DNA from 3 places in the Bacillus coreaensis genome. Region 1 is predicted to be linked to each of the others. Evidence: riboswitches for the same ligand, from Rfam matches in the RefSeq annotation. Region 1 holds a riboswitch; each other region holds the start of a gene.
What was found. Region 1 has a riboswitch for cyclic di-GMP ahead of ACQ5H4_RS20550 (anti-repressor SinI family protein). Riboswitches for the same ligand answer to the same signal wherever they lie in the genome.

Region 1 (4,005 bases):
CTACAAGAAGCTTTTCAACATAATTTCCACTAAGGAGCAAACAAATATGGAAAAATATTTAGAATACTCACAAGAAGTTTTAGAAGCGAAAAGAAATAATGTACCAGTCGTGGCATTAGAGTCAACGATTATCTCTCACGGAATGCCGTACCCACAAAATGTACAAACGGCAAAGGAAGTAGAGGATATTATTCGTAAAAATGGTGCGGTACCAGCTACGATTGCTATTTTAGACGGAAAAATAAAAATAGGCTTATCAGACGAAGAGTTAGAAATGCTTGCTACCCGAAAGGACATTGAAAAGGCGAGCCGTAGAGATTTACCATACCTAGTAGCGACAAAGAAAAATGGAGCAACAACGGTAGCAGCAACGATGATTTGTGCAGAGCTTGCTGGAATTGAAGTGTTCGTAACTGGTGGGATTGGTGGAGTTCACCGTGAAGCTGAAGTAACGATGGATGTTTCAGCAGATCTTCAAGAACTCGCTCAAACCAATGTGGCTGTTGTGTGCGCAGGTGCGAAGTCTATTCTTGATATTGGTTTAACACTAGAGTATTTAGAAACCCATGGGGTGCCAGTGGTTGGCTTTGGTACTGATGTTCTTCCAGCTTTTTATACAAGAACAAGCCCTTTCCAAGTGAACGTTCAAGTGGAAGATGAAAAGGAAGCAGCGAGCATGATTCGTACAAAGTGGGAATTAGGATTGAACGGTGGAGTGGTGATTGCTAACCCAATCCCGGAAACAGATGCTCTTGAAGAGGAATTTATCAATGGTGTGATTGAAACGGCATTAACAGAAGCAAAGGAAAATGAGATTGCGGGTAAAAATGTCACTCCATTCCTTTTAGCAAAGGTAAAAGAACTTACAGAAGGAAGAAGCTTAGAAGCAAATATTGCATTGGTTAAAAATAATGCTGATGTTGGATCAAAAATAGCAGTTCAACTTAACACTCTATCTTAAAAATATTTTTGAGGAGTCAGTCTCACAAGGACTGATTCCTTTTTTTTTTGCATAAAAATAGTACTAGATTTACAAATTCCGAAAACGTACACTGTAACGAACGATTTGTTCTTAAAAAAATTATAAATGTAAGAAAGAAGGAGAAAAGAGCTGAAAACTAAAGGGAAGTGTTCATTATAACGAAAAAATGGTCATTTTAGAGTGTTTAGTTTACCCTCACTTCCGTCTAAAATAAAAGTAAATTATTCTTTATATAGAACGAGAAATAATAGAATAAGAAACGAAAACTATTAGAATAGTAGGTGGCGGGAATGTACCGGAAAAACTGTGACAAATGTTATCGTCCATCATACAGCAGTTCGGAAGCAGGGGAATGGATCTGTCCGATATGTGGTCATAATCTAACAAAGTTACCTTTTTTTGATGCAGTTACACTTGAAAGGGTACATGTAAATATCATTCCTATCCAAAGAAAATTAAAAGCATATGAGAATCAAAAACTAGGAATAAAGACTTAATCATTAAAAGTCAGAAAATTTTTAAAATGATTTCGACAGTGGGCGACATGAAGACTTATGATTTTTGTGCTTGATCTTACAAATGTAAAAAAATGTATGAATTCTTTAGGGCTCAATTGTTCTTTATGAAGGTCCTTGTCGAATAGTGTAACTAATTAGTTGGGAAAGTTTTTAAGTGTATGACAGATTTTTACACAATTTACTAAAAACGAGTAGTAAAATGATTGATAAGTGAATCACATGGGAGAGCAAACCACAGAAAAAGGCAAACCTTCTGAAAAGGGGGGACGCAAAGTCGCAGGTCTAAGGTAGTTAGAAGTTTTTTTGCTAAGACGGCTGGACTGCCTGGAATACGATCGTATTTTAGGGGGAGATCGAGGAATGTTGGAAACGAGTGAAGTGACGTTAGAAGAGCTAGACTATGAGTGGATGATGTTAATTCTTGAAGCAAAAAAGTTGGGTTTAGAGAAAGATGAGATTAGAAGATTTTTAGGTGAGAATGAAATCAGAGGATAAAAAGAAACTAGCTTACATAGCAGGTTGTTTCATACATAGAATGAAAGTATTTCTGTTAGGGTCGGACCGTATGGGAATGCTTTTTATTTTGGAAAAAAAGACAAAATCACCTGGATTTTGTCTTTTTGTTTTAGTTATTATTTGATTGATTACTTCTCCATTTATTAAACTCAAGAAACTCTTTAAACTGATCCTTTGAAACCCCAGAGTTCATAGCCTCTTTCACAAGCTTCATCCAGTCAGAGTCTAGTTCATCTTTATTTGGATGTTCGTGTATAAGATGGTCAACTGGTACATGAAGGACAGCTGAAATTTTCTCGAGAAATTGGATAGACGGATTTGTTTGTAAATTTCTTTCTAATGAACTTAAGTATGATTTCGCGACACCAGCCTGTTCAGCTAGCTCAGACATGGACATTTTCTTTTCAAGACGAAGTTTCTTAACACGATCTCCAATCATCTAGATCACTCACCTATCTCTCTGTATGAATTCATAATAGCAAAAAAAATTCGTTAGTTCCATATTCAGAACGAAAATAGTAGGTTCCGTTCTTAAAAATTCTTTAGTTAGTCACAAATGGATAGTTTTTACGGTTCTAGTGATTAAAAGCTGATAAACAACTTTTAACCCTTCTATGTAGCATTATACACAATACCATTCGTATTGAAAGTGATAATTGTGGCCGTAACTAAAAAATTCCCACTGTCCACCCCAGACGCACAAAACCACCCCATCTGTCCACGAACGGTGACAGACGCCACCAAAAGACAGAATGCCCCATTTTGTCCACGGAGGGTGTCTGACACCCTCTTATACCCGGGATGGGGGTGGGTGAAACCTATTTTTTTTGTTCGACAAATTCTTTTTTTGTGTTTGTTGATTTTAAAGGGGGGAAGGGAATTCAATCAAACGTTTGATTGACTATTGTTTGAGGTTATCTAACAAAATTAGACATAGGAATGCTTTGCTAATATAGACCGATAGAGAGTACAATATAGACTATACATTATTGGGATTTGGGGAAGTGAGATAAATGATTGTATTAAAATCACCTCGTGAAATAGAGGCCATGAAAAAAGCAGGGGAGCTTCTGGCTGCTTGTCATAAAGAAATTAAAAAAATGATCCGACCAGGAATAACAACTTGGGAAATTGACCAGTTTGTTGATAAATATTTAGCACAGCATGGTGCAATTGCTCAGCAAAAGGGGTATAGAGGTTACGAATACGCCACATGTGCTAGTATTAATGATGAGATATGTCACGGCTTTCCGAGAAAAGACCCTCTAAATACAGGGGACATTGTTACAATAGATATGGTTGTCAATGTGAATAGCGCCTTAGCAGACTCTGCGTGGACATATATCGTTGGAGAAGCTTCTGAAGAAACAAACCGTCTTGTAGAGGTAACTAAAAAGAGCTTATACAAAGGAATTGAAGCAGCCGTCGTAGGAAATCGAATCGGAGATATCGGACATGCGATTCAAACCTACGTGGAAGGAGAGGGATTCTCGGTCGTAAGAAACTTTATTGGTCATGGAATTGGCCCCTCCATTCATGAAAAGCCGGATGTTCCACATTTTGGACTACCAGGAAAAGGTCCTCGCATAAAAGAGGGAATGGTATTTACGATCGAACCGATGGTTAATATTGGAAGCTATGAAACGAAGATGGATTCCAATGGTTGGACCGCTCGTACTGTGGACGGAAAAAACTCAGCTCAATTTGAGCACACCATTGCCATCACAAAGAATGGTCCGATCATTCTAACAGATCAAGGTGAATAATCAATCCATATCAACACAAAACTATATGAAGTAAGATGGAGGAAGACCCATGACAGAAAACCATGAAACAGAAAAAAAGAAAATAAGCTTACAAGAAGCCATTAAGCAACAACTAGAAAAAAAGAAAAGTCAGCAAGCAGGAGGGAAAGCTAGCGCCAACGGTCCTGCAACAACGAAGAAAATGAAAAGCCAGCAAACCAAAAAGGTGAGCAATCAACGCCGT
Region 2 (4,005 bases), on a different contig from region 1:
CGATTCAGAAGACCTTCGGTCTTTTTTTCTGAAAAAGAAAGGGAGAACAGGGAGAGGGGAAACAAGAGAAATGTCATGAAGAAAGGTGTGAGGAAAGCAAGATAAAACAGGGTTTCGCAACGGAAAAGAAGGAAGGGAAAGCATGAGCAAAAGTGGGAAAGGAAGCGGGTAAAACGATATGTAAACCTTAACTCTACTCCCCGTTATTTTTTTTCAAAATCTATGCACAGCTTATACACAAATGAGGAAAATGCATGAAAAAAGCAGGAACGTTTATTATTCTTTAGTCTGTAATGCTTATAAAATATCCTTCTACTACCATAATCTTTTTATCTAAGTTCCCAGAAGGTAAGAAGAAGGAATATCAATTACTTTATGTGATGGATTGCATGGCTAATATGTTTTCTATTTATTTTATTTTTATGGAATGTATTTGATGTTCCAAACCATGGTTTAGATAGAGCAGAACATCACTCTCTTTTATTTACTTGATGATCAAGGATTAACATATGATTTTATTGATAATAACCACTGTAGCTTGAATCGTAAGTGTTTTTGCTAATTCCTATACGTATTTCGCTTTTAGAAATGTATAATACTTCTTTCTTTGCTTCTTTTTGGGGCTCAGTGGCTAATATTTTTTAAGACAAGTATTGATTCTGATACATTCAAATATTAATGCTTTTTGTAATCTCTAATTATGAGTTCTTAGAGAGGAGTGAGTATGAGAATATACTATGTGTAATAGAAAAAGAGGTAGACAATCATACTGAATTGAAGTCTTCATACTTAATTAAGTATGCCATGATTGAGGCTGTAAATAATGCAGTTGAACATGGCGGTTTTCCTGTAAACATACAGTTTCTTACCAGTAAAAAGGAGTTTGGTTTTAAAGTCAGTGACAATGGTCGAGGTTTTCTTATAGAGGAGAAGATAAAACTAATTAATGATAAGGGGTTAGATATTCTTCTAACAGACTGTCTATATGAAGAACGAGGTAGAGGGATTTATATGATATATAAGATTGCAAATAGGGTAATTTATAACAAAAAAGGGAACTCGATAACTGTATTATTTCAGAAAATTGAACCTCTAAATTGAAATTAGTAATGTGTTGTAAATCACATCCTTTATTTGAAATATGTTTATAATAAACAATGGAAAGTATTGGTGTCTTTTGTACACAGTGGAAAAAATGTCACAGAATATCCACTTGAAAATAGTAAAATAATACTATATATTTTTCAAAGTAATAAAGGGGCAAATCTATTGAAAAATAGAGACGCAAAACTATAGGGGTTAAGGGCATAAATAGTCTAAGTCAGCCAGTTGCAAAAAAACCCTTCTTTTATTATTAAAAGAAGGGTTTTTTATAAAGGAGATATGTTGTGAAGTTTATATATATTCAATGTTGGTAAAGGTAACTATGATTTTAATATAACCAATAATATTCGATTGAAAAAATTAAAGATATAACTGAGATAGTTGGTACGCCTAATTATGTTAGTTGTATCTGAAGGAAGAGGTAATTTAATAACAATATTGGATCACGAAAAACTATCTGAGGTTATTTGAGTTATGTGATGAATGCTATCACTCTGAAGGTACTGAAATGGAGAGAAAGAAATGAAAATTAATATAAGCAGGAAATTAATATTAGGATTTTCTACTGTCTTATTATTACTGGCAACAGTTTCAATAATAGCGTATGTACAATTTACAATAGTTGATAAAAATTATAAAAATGTTATCGAGGATAGCTTCAAGAAGACAAAGCTGATCAGTGAAATGGAAAATACCATACTTAAAGAGCAGATATACTTACGTGGTTATTTAGTAAACAGTAATACAGAAACTCTCCAAAAATTTCAGGAATCATCACAAAATTTTTCCGAAGTAGTAGAAGAATTTCTAAGTTTTAATGTAAGTAACGAAGCGAAGGAAATAGTTAATGAGTTTGTAGCCGTAGAAAAGGAATACACTCAATTAGCTAATGAACTAATTGTTTTAAAAGATGAGAATAAGAATGATGAAATTACACAATTAATGGTAGAAAAGGGAAATGGATTAGCAACTAAAATTACGGAGGTTGGAGATAAAGCACGTTTATTTCAAGAGACAAGTACGACAGAGACAAGCAACAAACTTTCAGAGGACACAAAAACGAGTAAAATGCTTATTGTTATTATAAGCAGTATAGCTCTTGTTTCAGGTCTTTTCATAGCTTTATACATTAGTAGAAATATATCTTTACCTGTTCAAAAAATCTCAAAATCTGCAAAAAAAATTGCAGATGGTGATCTACTAATTGATGAAATAAGGGTTAGAAATAGAGATGAAATAGGGGATCTGACAGATTCCTTTAATCTGATGGTAAATAATTTAAGAGAGCTAATTTTCAAAGTTAGCAACACATCGGAAACTGTAGCGTCATCTGCTGAAGAGTTAATGGCAAGTGCTGAACAAACAAGTTCAGCTATAACTTCAATCACAACTGCTATACAAGAAGTGGCAAGTGGAGCGGAAGTACAGGGGAGTTCTACAAGAGAAAGTGCGAAATTAGTGTCCGAAATGTTAAATGGAGTCAAGCGTCTATCAGTTACTTCTACAAATGTTGCAGATTCAACTTCAGAAACAGCAATTCAAGCAAATACAGGAAATGAGATGCTACAAAAAGTAGTAGTACAAATGGAGTCTATAAATAATTCAACAAACGAAACAAATAAAGTGATTAGGGAATTAGATAGTAACTCTAAGCAAATAGGAGATATTATTGGTGTGATTACAGGTATAGCTGACCAAACAAACCTGTTGGCATTGAATGCGGCCATTGAATCGGCGAGGGCAGGAGAACATGGGAAGGGATTTGCAGTTGTAGCAAATGAAGTTAGGAAATTAGCAGAACAATCAAGACTTTCAGCAAGCCAAATTGCAAACTTAGTTCAGCTTATTCAAAGCGATGTTGTGCGGGCAGTAGATATGATGAATAATGGAACGAGTGAAGTAACTAAAGGAAGGGTTTTAGTTGAAGATACAGGAAAAGCATTTGGAATGATTATAACTGCTATTGAAAATGTGAGTGCTGAAATACAGGAACTATCTAATGTATCTGAACAAATGTCTACAAGTATGGAACAAGTAAATGCATCCATTGATCAGGTCATCCAAATTTCAAAACAATCCATTGATAATACTGCTGAAATAGCCTCTGTATCAGAAGAACAATTAGCAACGGTGGAAGAAGTAACATCGTCAGCTTCAAACTTATCAAATATGGCTGAGGATTTAAGAGAATTGATAAGGGGCTTTAAGATATAGTTTTATAGTAATAAATGTAATAGTATAGGGGGGATTTTAGAAGATAATCAATCTTCCCCCAGCCAGACGAAAAAAGGTTAGGAGAAGAATTAAATGGAGGTCAAATATATAACACCTGATCAGTTTAGCTATTTCTTGAAATTGGCTGATGCAGTTTGCATTACGGATATTGATCATACTATTTTAGAAGTAAATAATAAATATCTCACTATGACAGGATATACGAAGGAGGAGGTAAGGGGGCGTAATGCTGGTTTTTTAAAATCGAATTTAACTTCTCCATCTATTTATAGGGAAGTAAAGGATACGTTAAAACAGCTAAAATCTTGGTCAGGAGTATTTGTTAATAAAAAGAAATGTGGTAATTTATGGCATTCTCATATTACTATTTCTCCGATAGAGATAGAGAATCGTGTATATTTTATTGGAGTTTTTAGGGAATTAGAACAATTAAATCAAGGTACATATCTTAGTGAAAGTCAAAGGTTAAAAACCAAAAGAGAAATATTAAAAACAATGGCTATCTCATGCGAAATACACGATCCTGGAATTGAAAATCATCTATTAAGAGTACAAAAACTCTGTGAATCCCTTCTACAAAAAATACAAGAAAGAAATGTCCAAGCACATTATGATCCTTCATATTTCACAGATATTGTTTATACAAGTATATTGCATGATATTGGA
Region 3 (4,005 bases), on a different contig from region 1:
CAGCCTCCATTTTCCCTGAAGCTGCTTCAATACGTTGTTTTAGTCTGTTTTTGTCCATACTCTCCTCCTAGAGTGTCTATAAGAGACTAGTATTCTGTTTTGTCAGATGATACTTCCCACATTTTAAACGGTAGATTGTACTGCTCAACCGTAATTTGATTCATCATAATCGTTCTGTTTTCAATTGGCAAGCTAATTTCTTCATAAATAAAGTGGTCATCAAAGCCAATTTGAGCCGCTTCCTCTTTCGTACAAGCATAATAAACTGCCTTTGGTCTCGCCCAATAAATCGCTCCGATGCACATCGGACATGGCTCACAGCTTGTATAAATCTCACAATCTGTTAATTGAAAGCTACCTAAATAGGAGCATGCCTCACGAATCGCTTGAACCTCAGCATGGGCAGTAGGGTCATTGCTGCTCGTGACCTCATTTTTTCCTTTTCCGATAATTTTCCCGTCTTTAATTACAATTGCCCCAAAAGGACCACCATGATTACTTAACACATTCTCACAAGCTAACTTAATCGCTTCATTCATAAAAAATACTTTTTCCAAAAAAATCACCTTTTCCGATGTTGTGAATGTTTGTGTAAAAAACTAACCTTTGTAAAAAGGTTAGTTTTTTGGGGTTGGAGGGATAAAGAAGGTTCATATAATAGGTGGGTATATTTCTTTATTATATGTATGTTTGAATATTCTGTCTGTTATGTTGTAACATTTTTTAACAATAAAAAAGCTCTTACCTGGAAAAGGTAGGAGCAACTTGTCAGATTATTTACTTAGAACGTAGTCTCTTGATAGCTTTTACGAGTAAGATGATATATCCAATCATGATCCCATAACCAATCAGAAGAATAAGCATAGGCACATATTCGGGAGTAGTCCCAGAATCGGTAGACATGCCAGCCAAGAACAAAGGCATGATTGGAAGCATGATGACACCTGGTCCCATTCCAAGTACCGGTAAGGCACCGATCCCAATGACTACCCATGGCCAAATAGGTTTTTTCTCTTGAGGAGTCGGATCTAGATTTGTTTCAATGACAGTGTATTTTGCTTTATATTCGTTATATTTCTTAATGGCTGTCCAAGCTCTCTTCATTCCCCATAGCAAAACAACAATCATGCAAACACCAATTGTAAAGAAAATGATGGAGATAGAAGTTACGATTTCTAGTTGTCTGATTTGCATAAAAAGTGTTAACAGTATACCGGGTAAAGAGAAAACGATAAAAAGGCCACCCAAAATAAGAACAACCCAAGCCCAAATAGGTTTTTGTTGATATGGTTGAGACATATGTGATCCCCTTTTTAATAGAATAAGTGATATTTTCTTCCTATTATAATGGGTAAAAAGGGAAAAATGTTACTTTGTTTTATTAATAATGGAAGAATTTATTTGAGGAAGATTATGATACCAAATAGGTATAAGGAACTATTTAATGGTTGCTCCTGTTATTAATTGGAATTGCTATTTCTGAAAAATAAAGATGATAAATGAGGAAATTGAAGATACTGCTCTGTATGGGAAAATAGTATAGAAAATGGTGTTTTTAAATAATGTTTAGCCAACATTTCCTAATAGTAAATTTACATAAAACCTCTTTTTTTTTCATTTTTTTTAGTGTAGACTACTAGTAAATAAGTAATGTTTATCACAGAGTCTTTTTCATTAGATAAGGGCGCGAAGAAATATGACTTGTACGTGGGCACCTGAGTCATATCGAGCGATTGGTGCAACCGACCTTTACAACTACATTCTATAGAATGAGCTGTAAAGGTCTTTTTATTCCCAAATTTAAGAACAAGCTCTCGAAAAAACATAAAAATTAAAAGGGGGACCTTTCTTCATGTTAAAATCATTAAAGAAGAAAATGAAAGACCAAGCGGGTTTAACACTGATTGAACTACTTGTTGTTATTGTTATTTTGGGGATTATTGCTGCTGTTGCTTTACCGATGGTAACAAGCAACAAAGATAAGGCAGCAAAAAACACAAACTTGCAAAATATTGCTATATTAGAGGATGCTGTTAATCGATATAATACACTAAATACGACTGCCATAACTTCACTAGAAACTTTAACGGTTGCTGAATCAGGAACTAGTAATATAGGCGGTAAATACTTAGAGTCTTTACCTGAGGTTAAAACCTTTAATGGGTGTAGTGGTTCTTTTGTATTATCTGGGACAGATGTACAAATTAAGAACGGAACAACTAATAACACTGCTGCATGCACGCAATAATTATTTTATATAGGCTGTCGCGTCTCTTAAAGACGACGGCAGCTTTATTTTTACTAACTTTAGCAATAATAAAGGGGCTGTAAATATGTTTATATTTGATCTTTTTATTATTATAATGTCCCTACTTTTCGGTAGCTTCTTCAACGTAGTAGCTATCCGCCTACTAAAAAAAGAATCCATCTCCTATCCTCCATCCCACTGTACCTCCTGTAACCACAGGCTAGGTTTCTTTGACTTATTTCCTCTATTTAGTTATCTGTTCTTAAAAGGTCGTTGTCGTTATTGTAAAGAAGAAATATCTCCTCTATATCCATTAGGAGAAGCTATGACTGCAAGTATATTTTTTGTGGTTTACAAAGAAATAGGCCTTACGTCAGAACTAGTACCTGCAATCCTATTATCAACTTTACTAATTCTTTCTGTGTTAACAGACATTCGTGAGAAGTTAATCTTAGACGTAATTACTCTACCTAGTATTGTGGTTCTTGTCATTGTCCGTTTCTTCATCGGGGAAGATCCATTTTTATCTTACATACTAGGCGGTTTGATAGGCTTTGGTTTGCTCTTGTTGCTTGCAGTAGTCAGTAAAGGCGGCATGGGTGGCGGTGACATTAAGCTATATGCAGCTATTGGAGTGGTACTCGGCCCAGCACTTACTGTAATGAGCTTGGTTTTAGCCTCATTCGTTGGAGCAGTTGTAGGAATACTATTAATCGCTTTGAAAATTGTTAAACGAAAAGAACCGATTGCCTTTGGGCCTTCGATTATGATTGGAACATTAGTGGCATACCTGTACGGAGAGGATATTTGGACCTGGTACAGCTCACTACTCCTATAAGGGGCAGATAAAAATGAACAACGAAAAGGGAGTCACATTAATTGAATTATTGATCTCTGTCGTTATTGCGGGCATGGTGATTGTTCCGTTGCTCCTAATCATGACGGGTTCTTTTACCAGGACAGTAGAGCAAGGGGAAGACACGCAGTTGAACTATTATGGTCAACAGATCATGGAAATTATTCGTGAAAAAGGGTACAAAAGTGGTAACTCCCCTACACAATATTATTGTCAAAAAGATCAGGGATGTGTCACCACTACCATAGCTAACTATGATGCAAAAGTTACGATCACAGCGAAACCGGTTATGTATAGTGCGATTGAGTTCTTTGAAATAACAGCAAAAGTAGTATCTAATGACTCCTCTAGTCTAGAGCTTGTCACGGTGGTGAAAAAGCAGTGAGAAATGAAAAAGGTGTAACCCTAATTGAATTACTCATTGTCATTTTAATTATGGTAAGTATCTCAGCACTGGCCTTCTCATTGTTTAGCTATGGCACAAATATGGAACGAACGGTAGCGAAAGAAAATGAACTACAGCGTGAGGCCCGTTTTATTATGGAAACGATCTCGAATACGGTAAGAGATGGACAAGAGATTAGTAGTAAAATCGTTTATTCAAATGGCGAAATAAAGCTTGTATCAGGGCCCGTTTTATCTAAGAATGTTAAGAGCTATACGGTTACTGAACAGCTAGTAGAAGGTGGAACGAAAAAACGGTACAAAGTGATACTTATATTAGAAAAAGATGGTCACGAGTATAAAGTTTCAACAGAAGTCTTTAATGACGCTCAAAAACGAGTAAGGTATTAAGTGGTCGATGGGGGGATCAATATGATTCAAAGATTAAAAGAAAACGAATCAGGGGCAGCGTTAATGATTGTCCTCTTTATTGTTATCCTTGTTAGTATCGTGGGAA

Region 2: another riboswitch for cyclic di-GMP. It lies ahead of ACQ5H4_RS17685 (methyl-accepting chemotaxis protein); the one in region 1 lies ahead of ACQ5H4_RS20550 (anti-repressor SinI family protein).
Region 3: another riboswitch for cyclic di-GMP. It lies ahead of ACQ5H4_RS07775 (type II secretion system protein); the one in region 1 lies ahead of ACQ5H4_RS20550 (anti-repressor SinI family protein).

Annotation. Positions count from the first base shown of each region.
Region 1 covers NZ_JBOCCY010000020.1:17,243-21,247, reverse strand. Annotated here, with positions in the region: gene ACQ5H4_RS20565 (carbohydrate kinase) at 1-33, shown strand, start outside; gene ACQ5H4_RS20560 (pseudouridine-5'-phosphate glycosidase) at 47-961, shown strand; gene ACQ5H4_RS20555 (hypothetical protein) at 1,273-1,479, shown strand; cyclic di-GMP riboswitch class I at 1,734-1,828, shown strand; gene ACQ5H4_RS20550 (anti-repressor SinI family protein) at 1,861-1,995, shown strand; gene ACQ5H4_RS20545 (helix-turn-helix domain-containing protein) at 2,126-2,455, opposite strand; gene map (type I methionyl aminopeptidase) at 3,030-3,782, shown strand; gene ACQ5H4_RS20535 (hypothetical protein) at 3,832-4,005, shown strand, end outside.
Region 2 covers NZ_JBOCCY010000013.1:76,516-80,520, reverse strand. Annotated here, with positions in the region: gene ACQ5H4_RS17690 (ATP-binding protein) at 679-1,101, shown strand; cyclic di-GMP riboswitch class I at 1,250-1,337, shown strand; gene ACQ5H4_RS17685 (methyl-accepting chemotaxis protein) at 1,627-3,318, shown strand; gene ACQ5H4_RS17680 (HD-GYP domain-containing protein) at 3,412-4,005, shown strand, end outside.
Region 3 covers NZ_JBOCCY010000004.1:13,887-17,891, forward strand. Annotated here, with positions in the region: gene ade (adenine deaminase) at 1-58, opposite strand, end outside; gene ACQ5H4_RS07765 (nucleoside deaminase) at 87-557, opposite strand; gene ACQ5H4_RS07770 (hypothetical protein) at 778-1,299, opposite strand; cyclic di-GMP riboswitch class II at 1,674-1,757, shown strand; gene ACQ5H4_RS07775 (type II secretion system protein) at 1,853-2,248, shown strand; gene ACQ5H4_RS07780 (prepilin peptidase) at 2,364-3,086, shown strand; gene ACQ5H4_RS07785 (type IV pilus modification PilV family protein) at 3,100-3,489, shown strand; gene ACQ5H4_RS07790 (prepilin-type N-terminal cleavage/methylation domain-containing protein) at 3,486-3,899, shown strand; gene ACQ5H4_RS07795 (hypothetical protein) at 3,921-4,005, shown strand, end outside.